Regions from separate parts of the Pseudomonas sp. MDT2-39-1 genome, predicted to be linked through region 3. Evidence: predicted binding sites of a transcription regulator. Region 3 holds the regulator's gene; each other region holds the start of a gene.

Region 1 (3,091 bases), 1.0 Mb from region 3:
GTAGGCCTCTTCCTCGTTGCAGTCCTTCATTTTCATCAGCAGCCCCTTGGCCAGCTCGATGCGCTTGCGCTCGGCCAGTTGCTGGTCGCGGGCGTTCAGCTGGGCGCGCAGGGCCTGATCGCTTTCAAAGCGTGCCATGGCCACGTCGAGAATCGGCTGCAAGCGTTGTGCGTGAATGCCTTCGACGATGTAGGCGCTGACCCCGGACTTGATTGCCTGGCGCATCACATCGGGGTCATGTTCGTCGGTAAACATCACAATCGGCCGCGGCTGGTCGCGGGACACCAGCACCACTTGCTCCATCACATCGCGGCTCGGTGACTCGGTATCGATCAGGATCACGTCCGGACGCACCGTTTCGACGCGCGCGGGCAGGTCGATGGTCAGACCGGATTCGTCGATCACTTCAAACCCGGCTTCGGTCAGGGCCGCTTTCAGGCGACCGACTTTCTTCGCGGTGTCGTTGATCAGCAGGATACGCAACATATTCGCAGTCTCCTGTCAGCGGCTGGCGAGAATGGGGGAGCTTTCGCTCATGGCGTGCAGCTTGAAACTGCGGGCATAACCGGTCGGGTCCGAGCCGTCCCAGATTATGCCGTCGATCAACTGGCTGCTGCGCATCTCCTGGCTCCCGGCGGCAACACCGACTGCGCTGGCGGCCTCACGGTACATGTCTAGTTGCTGGACCTGACGGGCCACGCCGAGGTAATCCGGGTCGTCGCGCAACAAGCCCCAACGGCGGAACTGGGTCATGAACCATATGCCGTCGGACAAGTACGGCAGGTTGACCTCGCCGCCCGCATGGAAACGTAGCGCGTGCTGGTCTTGCCAGCGATTGCCGAGGCCGTCGGCGTAGTCGCCGAGCAAGCGCGGTTCGATGCAATCGAGCGGCGCATCGAGGTATTCGGGCGCGCTCAACAGCTTCGCGGTGCTGCGACGGTTTTCGCTGCTGTCCTCGATGAAGCGACTGGCTTCGAGGATCGCCATCACCAGCGCCCGGGCGGTGTTGGGGTATTGCTCGACAAAGGCGCGGGTGCAACCGAGGACTTTTTCCGGGTGATCGGGCCAGATGGTCTGGCTCGTCGCCATCGTGAAGCCCAGATTCTGCTTCACCGCGCTGGCGGACCACGGCTCGCCGACGCAGAAGCCATTGATGCGCCCGGCTTGCAGGTGCTCGACCATCTGTGGCGGCGGCACCACCACACTGTCGACGTCCTGCAACGGATGAATGCCCTGGCTCGCGAGCCAGTAATACAGCCACATGGCATGAGTGCCGGTGGGAAATGTCTGGGCGAAGGTCAGTTTTGGGCGACTTTGGTGCACGTGCCGGTCCAGTGCTTCAGGACTGGTCACCCCCAACGCTTGCAAGCCGTGAGAAAGGTTGATGCTCTGGCCGTTCTGGTTCAGACCCATGAGCACCGCCATGTCGGTGGACGCGACGCCGCCGATGCCCAGGTGCACGGCGTAAATCAGACCGTACAGGCTGTGGGCGGCGTCGAGTTCGCCGCTGACCAGTTTGTCCCGCAGGTTGGCCCAGGATGACTGGCGCTTGAGGTTCAGGGTCAGGCCGTAAGGCTGCGCGAAACCCTGCGTGGCCGCGACCACTACCGAGGCACAGTCACTCAGGGCCATGAAGCCAAGATTGATTTCGGTCTTTTCCGGGGCATCGCTGCCATTGACCCAGGCCAACGGGCCCGCTGTGGTTTCATTCATGGCTAAACACCTTCCAAAAAAAAGCGCCGTTTTCCGGGCTGCTTGCCAGGGCAAGGCCGAGTGACGACGCCTTTGTCTTTCGACTCATCCCGCCGTTGGCATGAGTGCTGATGCCTATGCTGGTGCAAGGCATATGCCATCGCCAGCCGATTTTGTTGCGCAACTCGCTTGCGACCGCGATGCCCGGCTATAATCGCCGCCTCATTTCGCCGCCATTCGAGTCAAAATCACCCATGTACACCCTGGCCCGTCAGCTGTTGTTCAAACTTTCCCCGGAAACCTCCCACGATCTGTCCCTGGACCTGATCGGCGCGGGCGGACGTTTGGGCCTCAACGGCTTGCTGTGCAAGGCGCCGGCGAAAATGCCGGTGAACGTCATGGGGCTGGAATTTCCGAACCCGGTGGGTTTGGCGGCCGGTCTGGACAAGAACGGCGCGGCCATCGACGGTTTTGCCCAGCTGGGTTTTGGTTTTGTCGAAATCGGCACCATCACCCCGCGTCCACAGCCGGGCAACCCGAAGCCACGAATTTTCCGTCTGCCGGATGCCGAGGCGATCATCAACCGCATGGGTTTCAACAACCTCGGGGTCGATCACCTGCTGGCCCGCGTGGCGGCGGCCAAGTACAAGGGCGTGCTGGGTATCAATATCGGCAAGAACTTCGATACACCGGTTGAGCGGGCGGTCGACGATTACCTGATCTGCCTGGACAAGGTCTACGCCCACGCCAGCTACGTGACGGTCAACGTCAGCTCGCCGAACACCCCGGGTCTGCGCAGCCTGCAATTCGGCGATTCGCTCAAGCAATTGCTCGCCGATCTGGCGACCCGTCGCGCCGAACTGGCGTTGCGCCACGGCAAACACGTACCGCTGGCGATCAAGATCGCGCCGGACATGACCGATGAAGAAACCGCGCAGGTCGCGCAGGCGTTGATCGAAACCGGGATGGACGCGGTGATCGCCACCAACACCACCCTGAGCCGCGTGGGCGTCGAAGGCATGGAGCACGGTGACGAGGCGGGCGGTCTGTCCGGCGCACCGGTTCGCGACAAGAGCACCCACACCGTGAAAGTGCTGGCGGCAGAGTTGGCCGGCCGCTTGCCGATCATCGCCGTGGGCGGCATCACCGAAGGCAAACACGCGGCCGAGAAAATCGCTGCGGGGGCGAGCCTGGTGCAGCTCTATTCCGGCTTCATCTATAAAGGCCCTGCATTGATTCGTGAATCCGTAGACGCCATCGCAGCATTGCGCTAACCCCTGTGGGAGCGGGCTTGCTCGCGAAAGCGATTTAACCTTCAAAGATGATGCTGACTGAAACAACGCTTTCGCGAGCAAGCCCGCTCCCACAGGGAATGTGTTTGCAGCTCGAGGTGAGTTTT
Region 2 (3,091 bases), 710 kb from region 3:
CTGCCGGATCCGGGAAGCGGGCTTCGATACGGCGAGCGCGAGGGCTGGACACGTAAGGAATACGGATCGAAGCGGAACGGTTGCGAGCCGAGTAGGCCAGCATGACCGGCGCTTCGAAACCTGGGACCAGACGCTTGTAGGAGTTGGTCGACGGGTTGGTGAAGCCGTTCAGGGCCTTACCGTGCTTGATGATGCCGCCGATGAAGTACAGAGCGGTGTCGGACAGGCCGGCATAGCCTTCGCCAGCGAAGGTGTTCTTGCCATCTTTGGCGATGGACAAGTGAACGTGCATACCCGAGCCGTTATCGCCGTACAGAGGCTTAGGCATGAAGGTCGCGGTGCGGCCGTAAGCGACAGCAACGTTGTGCACGCAGTACTTCAAGGTTTGAACTTCGTCAGCCTTGGCGACCAGGGTGTTGAACTTCACACCGATTTCGTTCTGGCCGGCAGTTGCCACTTCGTGGTGGTGAACTTCGATGACCAGACCCATTTCTTCCATGGCGTTGCACATGGAGGTACGGATTTCGTGGTCGTGGTCGAACGGTGGAACCGGGAAGTAACCGCCTTTGATACCTGGACGGTGGCCATGGTTGCCGCCTTCGATGTCCTGGTCGGACATCCAGGAACCTTGTTCGGAGAAAATCTTAAACATCGAGCCGGAGATGTCGGACTTGAACTTCACCTGATCGAAGATGAAGAACTCAGGCTCCGGGCCAACGAATACGGTATCGCCGATACCGGTCGACTTCAGGTATTCCTCGGCACGCTTGGCGATCGCACGTGGGTCGCGATCGTAACCTTGCATGGTCGACGGCTCGATGACGTCGCACACGATGATCAGCGTTGGGTCTTCGGTGAACGGGTCGAGAACGGCAGTGCTGTCGTCCGGCAGCAGGATCATGTCGGAAGCTTCGATGCCTTTCCAGCCAGCGATGGAGGAACCGTCGAACATTTTGCCTTCTTCGAAGAAAGCTTCATCCAGCGCGTCGCGAGCCGGCATGGTCACGTGGTGCTGAGTGCCTTTGGTGTCCGTGAAGCGCAGATCAATCCACTTGACGTCATGATCTTTGATGAGTTGAACCGACTTCGACATAGTGTCCTCCGGGTGGCTTCGGGCTTAGTAGTGGATGCCCTTGGAATATGGGTGATGCCGGCGCGAATACTCTGCCAAGGCAACCTGCCTCACAAGGGAGCAAATTGCATGCCAGTGCCCCACCATGGGTTTTTTGCCCCAATAACACGCTTATAAAGGTACAAAGCGCCTGTAAGCTGAAAATCTCGCCCTACAATGTAGCGTCAGAATCAATAAATGACCCGTTTTGGTGCGCGCAAAACCTTCTGCACATTAACTGGTTAAACCTTGAGCAATTTCCGCTATAATCCGCGCCCCCCTTTTTCGGCTGGCCCAGCGCGCGCTGTTTTCATGAAACTAATCGTAAAAGTCTTCCCCGAGATCACCATCAAGAGCCGCCCGGTACGGATGCGTTTCATCCGCCAGTTGGCCAAAAACATCCGTACCGTGCTCCGCGACCTGGACCCGGCTGTGGTGGTGAACGGTGTGTGGGACAATCTCGAGCTGGAAACGCGCGTCAGCGAGCCCAAAGCCCTGAAGGAGATGACCGAGCGCCTGAGCTGCATGCCGGGCATCGCGCATTTTCTGCAGGTCGACGAATACCCGCTGGGCGACTTCGACGACATCGTCGCCAAGTGCAAGCAGCACTTCGGTGATGCGTTGGCCGGGAAGATCTTTTCGGTGCGCTGCAAGCGTGCCGGCAAGCACGAATTCAGCTCGATGGACGTCGAGAAATACGTCGGCAGCCAACTGCGTCGTCAGTGCGGCGCCGCCGGAATTTCGCTGAAAGAGCCGGAAATCGAAGTTCGTATCGAAATTCGCGACAAACGGTTGTTTGTGATCCACAGCCAGCACAACAGCATCGGCGGTTATCCGCTGGGTGCCCTGGAACAGACACTTGTGCTGATGTCTGGCGGTTTCGATTCCACCGTCGCCGCTTACCAGATCATGCGCCGCGGGCTGATGAGCCATTTTTGCTTCTTCAATCTGGGCGGACGGGCCCATGAACTGGGCGTTATGGAAGTCGCGCACTTCATCTGGAAGAAGTACGGCAGCTCCCAACGCGTGTTATTTGTGAGTGTGCCGTTCGAGGAAGTACTGGGAGAAATTCTCGGGAAAGTCGATAACAGTCATATGGGTGTAGTTTTGAAGCGTATGATGTTGCGCGCTGCTTCCCGTATTGCCGATCGGCTGGACATCGATGCGCTGGTTACCGGAGAGGCGATTTCCCAAGTGTCGAGCCAGACACTGCCGAACCTGTCCGTGATCGACTGCGTGACCGACAAGCTGGTCTTGCGTCCGCTGATCGCCAGTCACAAGCAGGACATCATCGACTTGGCCAACGAAATCGGTACTGCCGACTTCGCCAAGCACATGCCGGAATACTGCGGGGTCATCTCGGTGAACCCCAAGACCCACGCCAAGCGTCCGCGCGTGGAGTACGAAGAACAACAGTTCGACATGGCAGTACTTGAGCGTGCGCTCGAGAACGCCAAACTGGTGCCGATCGATCGCGTGATCGACGAATTGGGCCAGGATGTGCAGATTGAAGAAGTCAGCGAAGCGCTGGCCGGTCAGATCGTCATCGACATCCGTCACCCGGACGCCGCTGAAGACGACCCGCTGGACTTGGCTGGCATCGACATACAAACGATGCCGTTTTATGCATTGAACGCTCGTTTCAAGGAACTGGACCCTACTCGCCAGTACCTGCTGTATTGCGACAAAGGCGTGATGAGTCGCCTGCATGCCCACCATTTGCTCAGTGAGGGGCATGCCAATGTGCGCGTTTATCGACCGAGCTAAGAGCCCGGGGCTGTTTGCCTGTGGCCTGCGTCACCGGCCCCCCGACTCTGCCGTCAAGCTGTAACGGCAAGGCCTGACTCTACTGTTAATCGCTGCCACGACCTGTCAGCACACCGAATCCTCTGATCGAGATACACAAGTGATCGAAAATCTACGCAACATCGCCATCATTGCTCACGTTGACCATGGTAAGACCACCCTGGTAGACAAACT
Region 3 (3,091 bases):
GATCGTCGGCCTGCTGGGCCCTAACGGCGCCGGCAAGACCACCTGTTTCTACATGATCGTCGGCCTGGTGCAGGCCGATCAGGGTCGCGTATTGATCGACGACCTGGACGTCAGCCACCAGCCGATGCACGGTCGAGCAAAGGCCGGCATCGGCTATCTTCCGCAAGAAGCGTCGATCTTCCGCAAACTGTCGGTGGCCGACAACATCATGGCCATCCTCGAGACTCGCAAGGAACTCGACAAGGCCGATCGTCGCAAGGAGCTGGAAAGCCTGCTGCAGGAATTCCACATCAGCCACATCCGCGACAACCTCGGCATGAGCCTGTCCGGTGGCGAACGCCGCCGCGTGGAAATTGCACGGGCATTGGCCACCAACCCGAAATTCATCCTGCTCGACGAACCTTTCGCCGGCGTGGACCCGATTTCGGTGGGCGACATCAAACAGATCATCTACCACCTCAAGGCCAAAGGCATTGGCGTGCTGATCACCGACCACAACGTCCGTGAAACCCTGGACATCTGCGAAACCGCCTACATCGTCAACGATGGCCAGCTGATCGCCGAAGGTGACTCCGCCACCATCCTGGCCAACGAACTGGTCAAGGAAGTGTACCTGGGCCATGAGTTCCGCCTTTAAGCACTGAGGTGTCTGGCTGATTGTCCGGGCGCTCGTCTCGATAAAAAATCAATACTTTTTTATTGTTACAGCGCTCTAGGCAAACGCTGCAGTTTCGGGCATATAATTTGCTTATGTTTGGCGCTCCGGCGCCCTGTAGTGGATGGCGCATGTGCGCCGGCGAATAAGGTGTTAAGCCCCTGCCATGAAACCATCGCTAGTCTTGAGAATGGGCCAGCAGCTGACGATGACACCGCAGCTGCAACAGGCCATCCGCCTGCTCCAATTGTCGACCCTGGACCTGCAACAGGAAATCCAGGAGGCCCTGGAGTCCAATCCGATGCTCGAACGCCAGGAAGAAGGCGACGACTTCGATAACGCCGACCCCTTGGCCGACAAAGCCGAACAACTACCCAACGCCGATGTTTCGGAACCCTCCTACCAGGAAACCGCCCCGACGGTGGATAACCTCGAGGAAGGTGACTGGAACGAGCGCATTCCCAACGAACTGCCCGTCGATACCGCGTGGGAAGACGTCTACCAGACCAGTGCCAGCAGCCTGCCGAGCAACGATGACGACGAGTGGGACTTCACCACCCGCACATCGGCCGGCGAAAGCCTGCAAAGTCATTTGCTATGGCAACTGAACCTGGCACCGATGTCCGACACCGATCGCCTGATCGCCGTGACCCTGATCGACTGCATCAACAATCAGGGCTACCTGGACGAAACCCTCGAGGAAATTCTCGAGGCCTTCGATCCGGAACTGGACATCGAACTGGACGAAATCGAAGCCGTCCTGCACCGCATCCAGCAATTCGAACCGGCCGGCATAGGCGCCCGCAACCTGGGCGAATGCCTGCTGCTGCAACTGCGCCAACTGCCTGCCAAGACACCTTGGCTGGCCGAAGCCAAACGTCTGGTCACCGACTACATCGACCTGCTCGGCAGCCGCGACTACAGCCAGCTGATGCGCCGCATGAAGCTCAAGGAAGATGAACTGCGCCAGGTGATCGAGCTGGTGCAGAGCCTCAACCCTCGTCCGGGCTCGCAGATCGAGTCCAGCGAAGCCGAGTACGTTGTCCCTGACGTGATCGTGCGCAAGGATAACGAGCGCTGGCTGGTCGAACTGAACCAGGAATCGGTGCCACGGCTGCGGGTCAACGCCCAGTACGCCGGTTTTGTACGCCGCGCCGACACCAGCGCCGACAACACCTTCATGCGCAATCAGTTGCAAGAGGCTCGCTGGTTTATCAAGAGCCTGCAAAGCCGCAACGAAACACTGATGAAAGTGGCCACCCAGATTGTCGAGCACCAGCGCGGCTTCCTGGAGTACGGCGACGAAGCGATGAAACCGCTGGTGCTGCATGACATCGCCGAAGCGGTGGGGATGCATGAGTCGACGATTTCGCGGGTGACCACGCAGAAATTCATGCATACCCCTCGGGGCATATATGAACTGAAATACTTTTTCTCCAGCCACGTCAGCACTTCCGAAGGCGGTGAATGCTCGTCCACAGCGATCCGCGCGATCATCAAAAAACTGGTTGCCGCGGAAAATCAGAAAAAGCCGTTGAGTGACAGCAAGATCGCTGGTTTACTGGAGGCACAAGGCATTCAGGTGGCTCGCCGCACCGTCGCCAAGTACCGCGAATCCCTCGGGATCGCGCCTTCGAGCGAACGCAAGCGGTTGATGTAGAGCCACGCCACAGCGTTCCAGTGGCAGGCATTTCTGCCTGCCGCTTTATGCACTGGCAACGAAGGAGAAGCTGTATGCAAGTCAACATCAGTGGACACCAACTGGAAGTGACCGAACCCCTGCGCGCCTACATCGGCGAAAAACTCGACCGATTAGAGAGGCACTTCGACAAGATCACCAACGTGCAAGTCACGATGACCGTCGAAAAGCTGCTGCAGAAAATCGAAGCCACGTTGCATTTCCCCGGCGGAGAAGCGGTCGCCAATGCCGAACACTCAGACATGTATGCGGCTATCGATCTGTTGACCGACAAGCTGGATCGCCAACTCAAAAAGCATAAGGAAAAGACCCAGCGTGTCCTTCAGGGCGCAACCGGTCGTTAACACTCCCCACCCATGATCCGACTTGAAAGTATCCTGACCCCCGGCCGTTCTCTTGTGAACGTGCCGGGCGGCAGTAAAAAGAAAGCCCTCGAGCAAATTGCCAACCTTATCCATAAAGAAGTACCGGATCTGGAGATGCAAGATGTCTTCGAGGCTCTGATCGCCCGTGAAAAACTTGGCTCGACCGGTTTTGGAAACGGCATCGCCATCCCCCACTGTCGTCTCAAGGGTTGTAACTCGCCCATCAGTGCCTTGATGCACCTGGACGCCCCCATCGATTTCGACGCCATCGACGGCGCCCCGGTTGACCTGCTGTTCGTTCTGCTGGTCCCGCAAGCCGCCACCGATGCGCACCTGGAGCTACTGCGCCAGATCGCCAGCATGCTCGATCGC
Region 4 (3,091 bases), 940 kb from region 3:
CCTGCGGCATCAGCGACAGCGAATAACTGATGTCGAGCATCCGTGCGAGGTTTTCCGCCCGCTCCAGGTAACGCGACATCCAATACAAATCCGAGGCAGTTCTACTTAACATGGCAAGCTTCCTTCAATCCTCGACCACCCAGGTGTCCTTGGTTCCGCCGCCCTGGGAGGAATTCACCACCAGGGAGCCTTCACGCAGGGCGACACGGGTCAAACCGCCGGGCACAACCCGGGTTTCGCGGCCAGACAATACAAACGGACGCAGGTCGATATGGCGTGGCGCGATGCCGTTTTCGACAAAGGTCGGACAGGTCGACAGGGACAACGTCGGTTGCGCGATGTACGCGTGAGGCTTGGCCTTGATCCGCGCGCGGAAAGACTCGATTTCCGCCGCCGTCGCCGCAGGCCCCACCAGCATTCCGTAACCTCCGGAACCTTGGGTTTCCTTGACCACCAGGTCTGGAAGATTGGCCAGCACATGGGACAGTTCAGAAGGATTGCGACACTGGAACGTCGGCACATTCTTCAGGATCGGTTCTTCGTCCAGGTAGAAACGGATCATGTCCGTGACAAACGGATACACCGATTTGTCGTCCGCGACCCCGGTGCCGATGGCATTGGCCAGCACCACGTTGCCGGAGCGATAAGACGACAGCAGCCCTGGAACGCCAAGCATCGAGTCCGGGTTGAACGCCAGCGGATCGAGAAACGCATCGTCGAGGCGACGGTAGATCACGTCGACCGCTTTCGGCCCGTCCGTGGTGCGCATGAACACCTTGTCGTCACGCACGAACAGGTCCGCGCCCTCCACCAGCTCAACGCCCATCTCCCGCGCCAGAAAGGCATGCTCGAAAAACGCGCTGTTGAAGCGACCCGGCGTCAGCACCACCACGCTCGGGTTATCGATCGGGCTGGAGCTTTTCAGGGTGTCGAGCAGCAGGTTCGGATAGTGATCAATCGGTGCGATGCGCTGGGCCGAGAACAACTCGGGAAACAACCGCATCATCATCTTGCGGTCTTCGAGCATGTAGCTCACGCCGCTGGGTGTACGCAGGTTGTCTTCGAGCACGTAGTACGTGCCGTCGCCATCGCGCACCAGATCGACGCCGGAGATGTGCGAGTAGATATCGCGGTGCAGATCGAGCCCTTGCATCGCCAATTGGTATTGCTCGTTGGCCAGCACTTGCTCGGCCGGGATGATGCCGGCCTTGATGATGCGCTGCTCGTGGTAGAGGTCGGCGAGGAACATGTTCAACGCCTTGACCCGCTGGATACAGCCACGCTCGACGATCCGCCATTCACTGGCGGGGATGCTGCGCGGGATGGTGTCGAAGGGAATCAGGCGCTCTGTCCCCTGCTCATCACCGTAGAGCGTGAAGGTAATCCCGGCGCGATGAAATAACAGATCGGCCTCGCGTCGCCGTTGTGCCAATAGCTCGTCAGGCGTCTCGGCCAGCCAACGGGCAAACTCCCGATAATGCGGGCGGACCTGGCCGCCGGCATCGTACATTTCATCAAAATAGGTGCGGATCATGCCGTACTCCTTGTCACCCGGACATCTAGGCTTCGCAAGGCCCGTGCCATCGGCAGAAACGCTTTGTTATCAATCAGTTGGATAATGAAGCCGTTTGCACCGCACCAATCCTGTGCAGCAAACGCCCCACGCTGATCGCCCCCGCTTCATTGCAAGGCGACGTTGTCGCCTATCACCAGCATAGTCAGAGTTGATTTCACTGCCCGGGGGTCGATGCGGATAATCCGCGCATCCGCTGCAAAACCTGACCGAACTTCCCTTTAGCCGCCTGCTCAGGCGGTTTTTTTTTGCGCCGGATTCTTGTTTCAGGGTTTTGCCGAGGGGGCTTTTCTGATCGCCACAAACGAAAACGGCCAACCCTAAGGTCAGCCGTTGCTGAGTGTTGTCACTGTTCATATGTTTATGCGAGTAGCCCTCGTACCTCCTGCTTGACGCCCCATCCTTCGATGATGCCGCCCAGAGGCTCGACCACCGCCTCGAAGTCTTGCTCGAAATCGCCGATATCATCATAGGTGGCGTACATGACTTTGCTCAGTTCAAGCGCCCATGCGCCGTCATCGCGCACACTGATTTGCGCGTTCAACGATTCACCTTTGTATTGCCCCGCAGCCCTGCGTGCCCGCTCCTCGTCCGGGAAAATGGCGTAGAACTCGATGGGATGGAATCGTGAAAAGTCGAAACCGCCTTCTTTCATGCGGCGCAGCACGCTGCTGCTGATGTCTTCTTGATAGGCTGTGCTCATGAAACGTCCCCCTCAAATTGATGGATAGACTTTCCGTATTCCCGGCGCTCGCAACCGATTGGTGCGAGCGATGCGGCAACAACATTGCCGGTGGGAAGCAAGCATGTAGCTGACAAGACCAGACCTTAGCGATCCGTTCGCTGATCTCGATTGCAGAGTAGCCCCAAGACAGAGGCGCTGCCAAGGCCTGGATAGGATTGAGACAGGAGATATTCAGATTGGCGTGATGCCGAGGATTTGTATGCTGTTCTGGGTCTTGAGACTTTTGACGGTCGCATCAGTGGTTCGCCCTTCCAGATCATTCAGATCCAGTTCGGCGGCGACAGGAAGGAGCCGGGCCTTGATGAGTTTTGCGGCCTGCTCGTTGTCCGGGCATTCATCGCTTTCGAACACCTCGTCAACTTGTTCACCGTGATCATCCACGAAAGTGATTTTCCACTTTTGCATCAGTGCCTCCTCGAACAAACCCGCAAATGGGCTTACAACCATCTGGACTTTTGGCCTGACTGATCGTTCCCACGGATTACGCCACACAAGCATGAAAAAAACACCGAAACCTGTAGGAGCGAAGCTTGCTCGCGAAAGCGGTGTATCTGTCGACATATGTATAGCCTGACACACCGCTTTCGTCGGAACGCCGCCCGGAGCAAGCTTCGCTCCTACAAGGGGGTTATGCGTACATCATTAGTTTAGTCGTTGCTTGGCTTGTTCACCGCTTGCAGCACGTATTGCGGCAAGGCGAAGGCGCCGATGTGGATTTCCGGGTTGTAGTAGCGGGTGATGATGCCGCTGCCGGCGAAGCGTTGCTGCAAGGT

What was found. The regulator sigma-54, encoded in region 3, starts transcription at its own class of promoters, with help from an activator protein. The targets are predictions, from matches to a motif close to ANTGGCATNNANNTTGCTNT.
Region 1: the regulator sigma-54 is predicted to act here: its motif matches at 1,835-1,854, upstream of ACYZTM_RS24840 (CmpA/NrtA family ABC transporter substrate-binding protein).
Region 2: the regulator sigma-54 is predicted to act here: its motif matches at 1,190-1,209, upstream of glnA (glutamate--ammonia ligase).
Region 4: the regulator sigma-54 is predicted to act here: its motif matches at 1,566-1,585, upstream of ACYZTM_RS24570 (circularly permuted type 2 ATP-grasp protein).

What each region holds. Positions count from the first base shown of each region.
Region 1 is NZ_CM142716.1:5,301,677-5,304,767, forward strand. It holds gene ACYZTM_RS24835 (ANTAR domain-containing response regulator) at 1-486, opposite strand, end outside; gene ACYZTM_RS24840 (CmpA/NrtA family ABC transporter substrate-binding protein) at 502-1,713, opposite strand; gene ACYZTM_RS24845 (quinone-dependent dihydroorotate dehydrogenase) at 1,947-2,966, shown strand.
Region 2 is NZ_CM142716.1:3,587,883-3,590,973, forward strand. It holds gene glnA (glutamate--ammonia ligase) at 1-1,093, opposite strand, end outside; gene thiI (tRNA uracil 4-sulfurtransferase ThiI) at 1,424-2,878, shown strand; gene typA (translational GTPase TypA) at 3,018-3,091, shown strand, end outside.
Region 3 is NZ_CM142716.1:4,297,621-4,300,711, reverse strand. It holds gene lptB (LPS export ABC transporter ATP-binding protein) at 1-637, shown strand, start outside; gene ACYZTM_RS20055 (RNA polymerase factor sigma-54) at 822-2,315, shown strand; gene hpf (ribosome hibernation-promoting factor, HPF/YfiA family) at 2,390-2,698, shown strand; gene ptsN (PTS IIA-like nitrogen regulatory protein PtsN) at 2,711-3,091, shown strand, end outside.
Region 4 is NZ_CM142716.1:5,237,655-5,240,745, reverse strand. It holds gene ACYZTM_RS24575 (alpha-E domain-containing protein) at 1-112, opposite strand, end outside; gene ACYZTM_RS24570 (circularly permuted type 2 ATP-grasp protein) at 125-1,534, opposite strand; gene ACYZTM_RS24565 (ribonuclease E inhibitor RraB) at 1,935-2,276, opposite strand; gene ACYZTM_RS24560 (hypothetical protein) at 2,490-2,723, opposite strand; gene speE (polyamine aminopropyltransferase) at 2,966-3,091, opposite strand, start outside.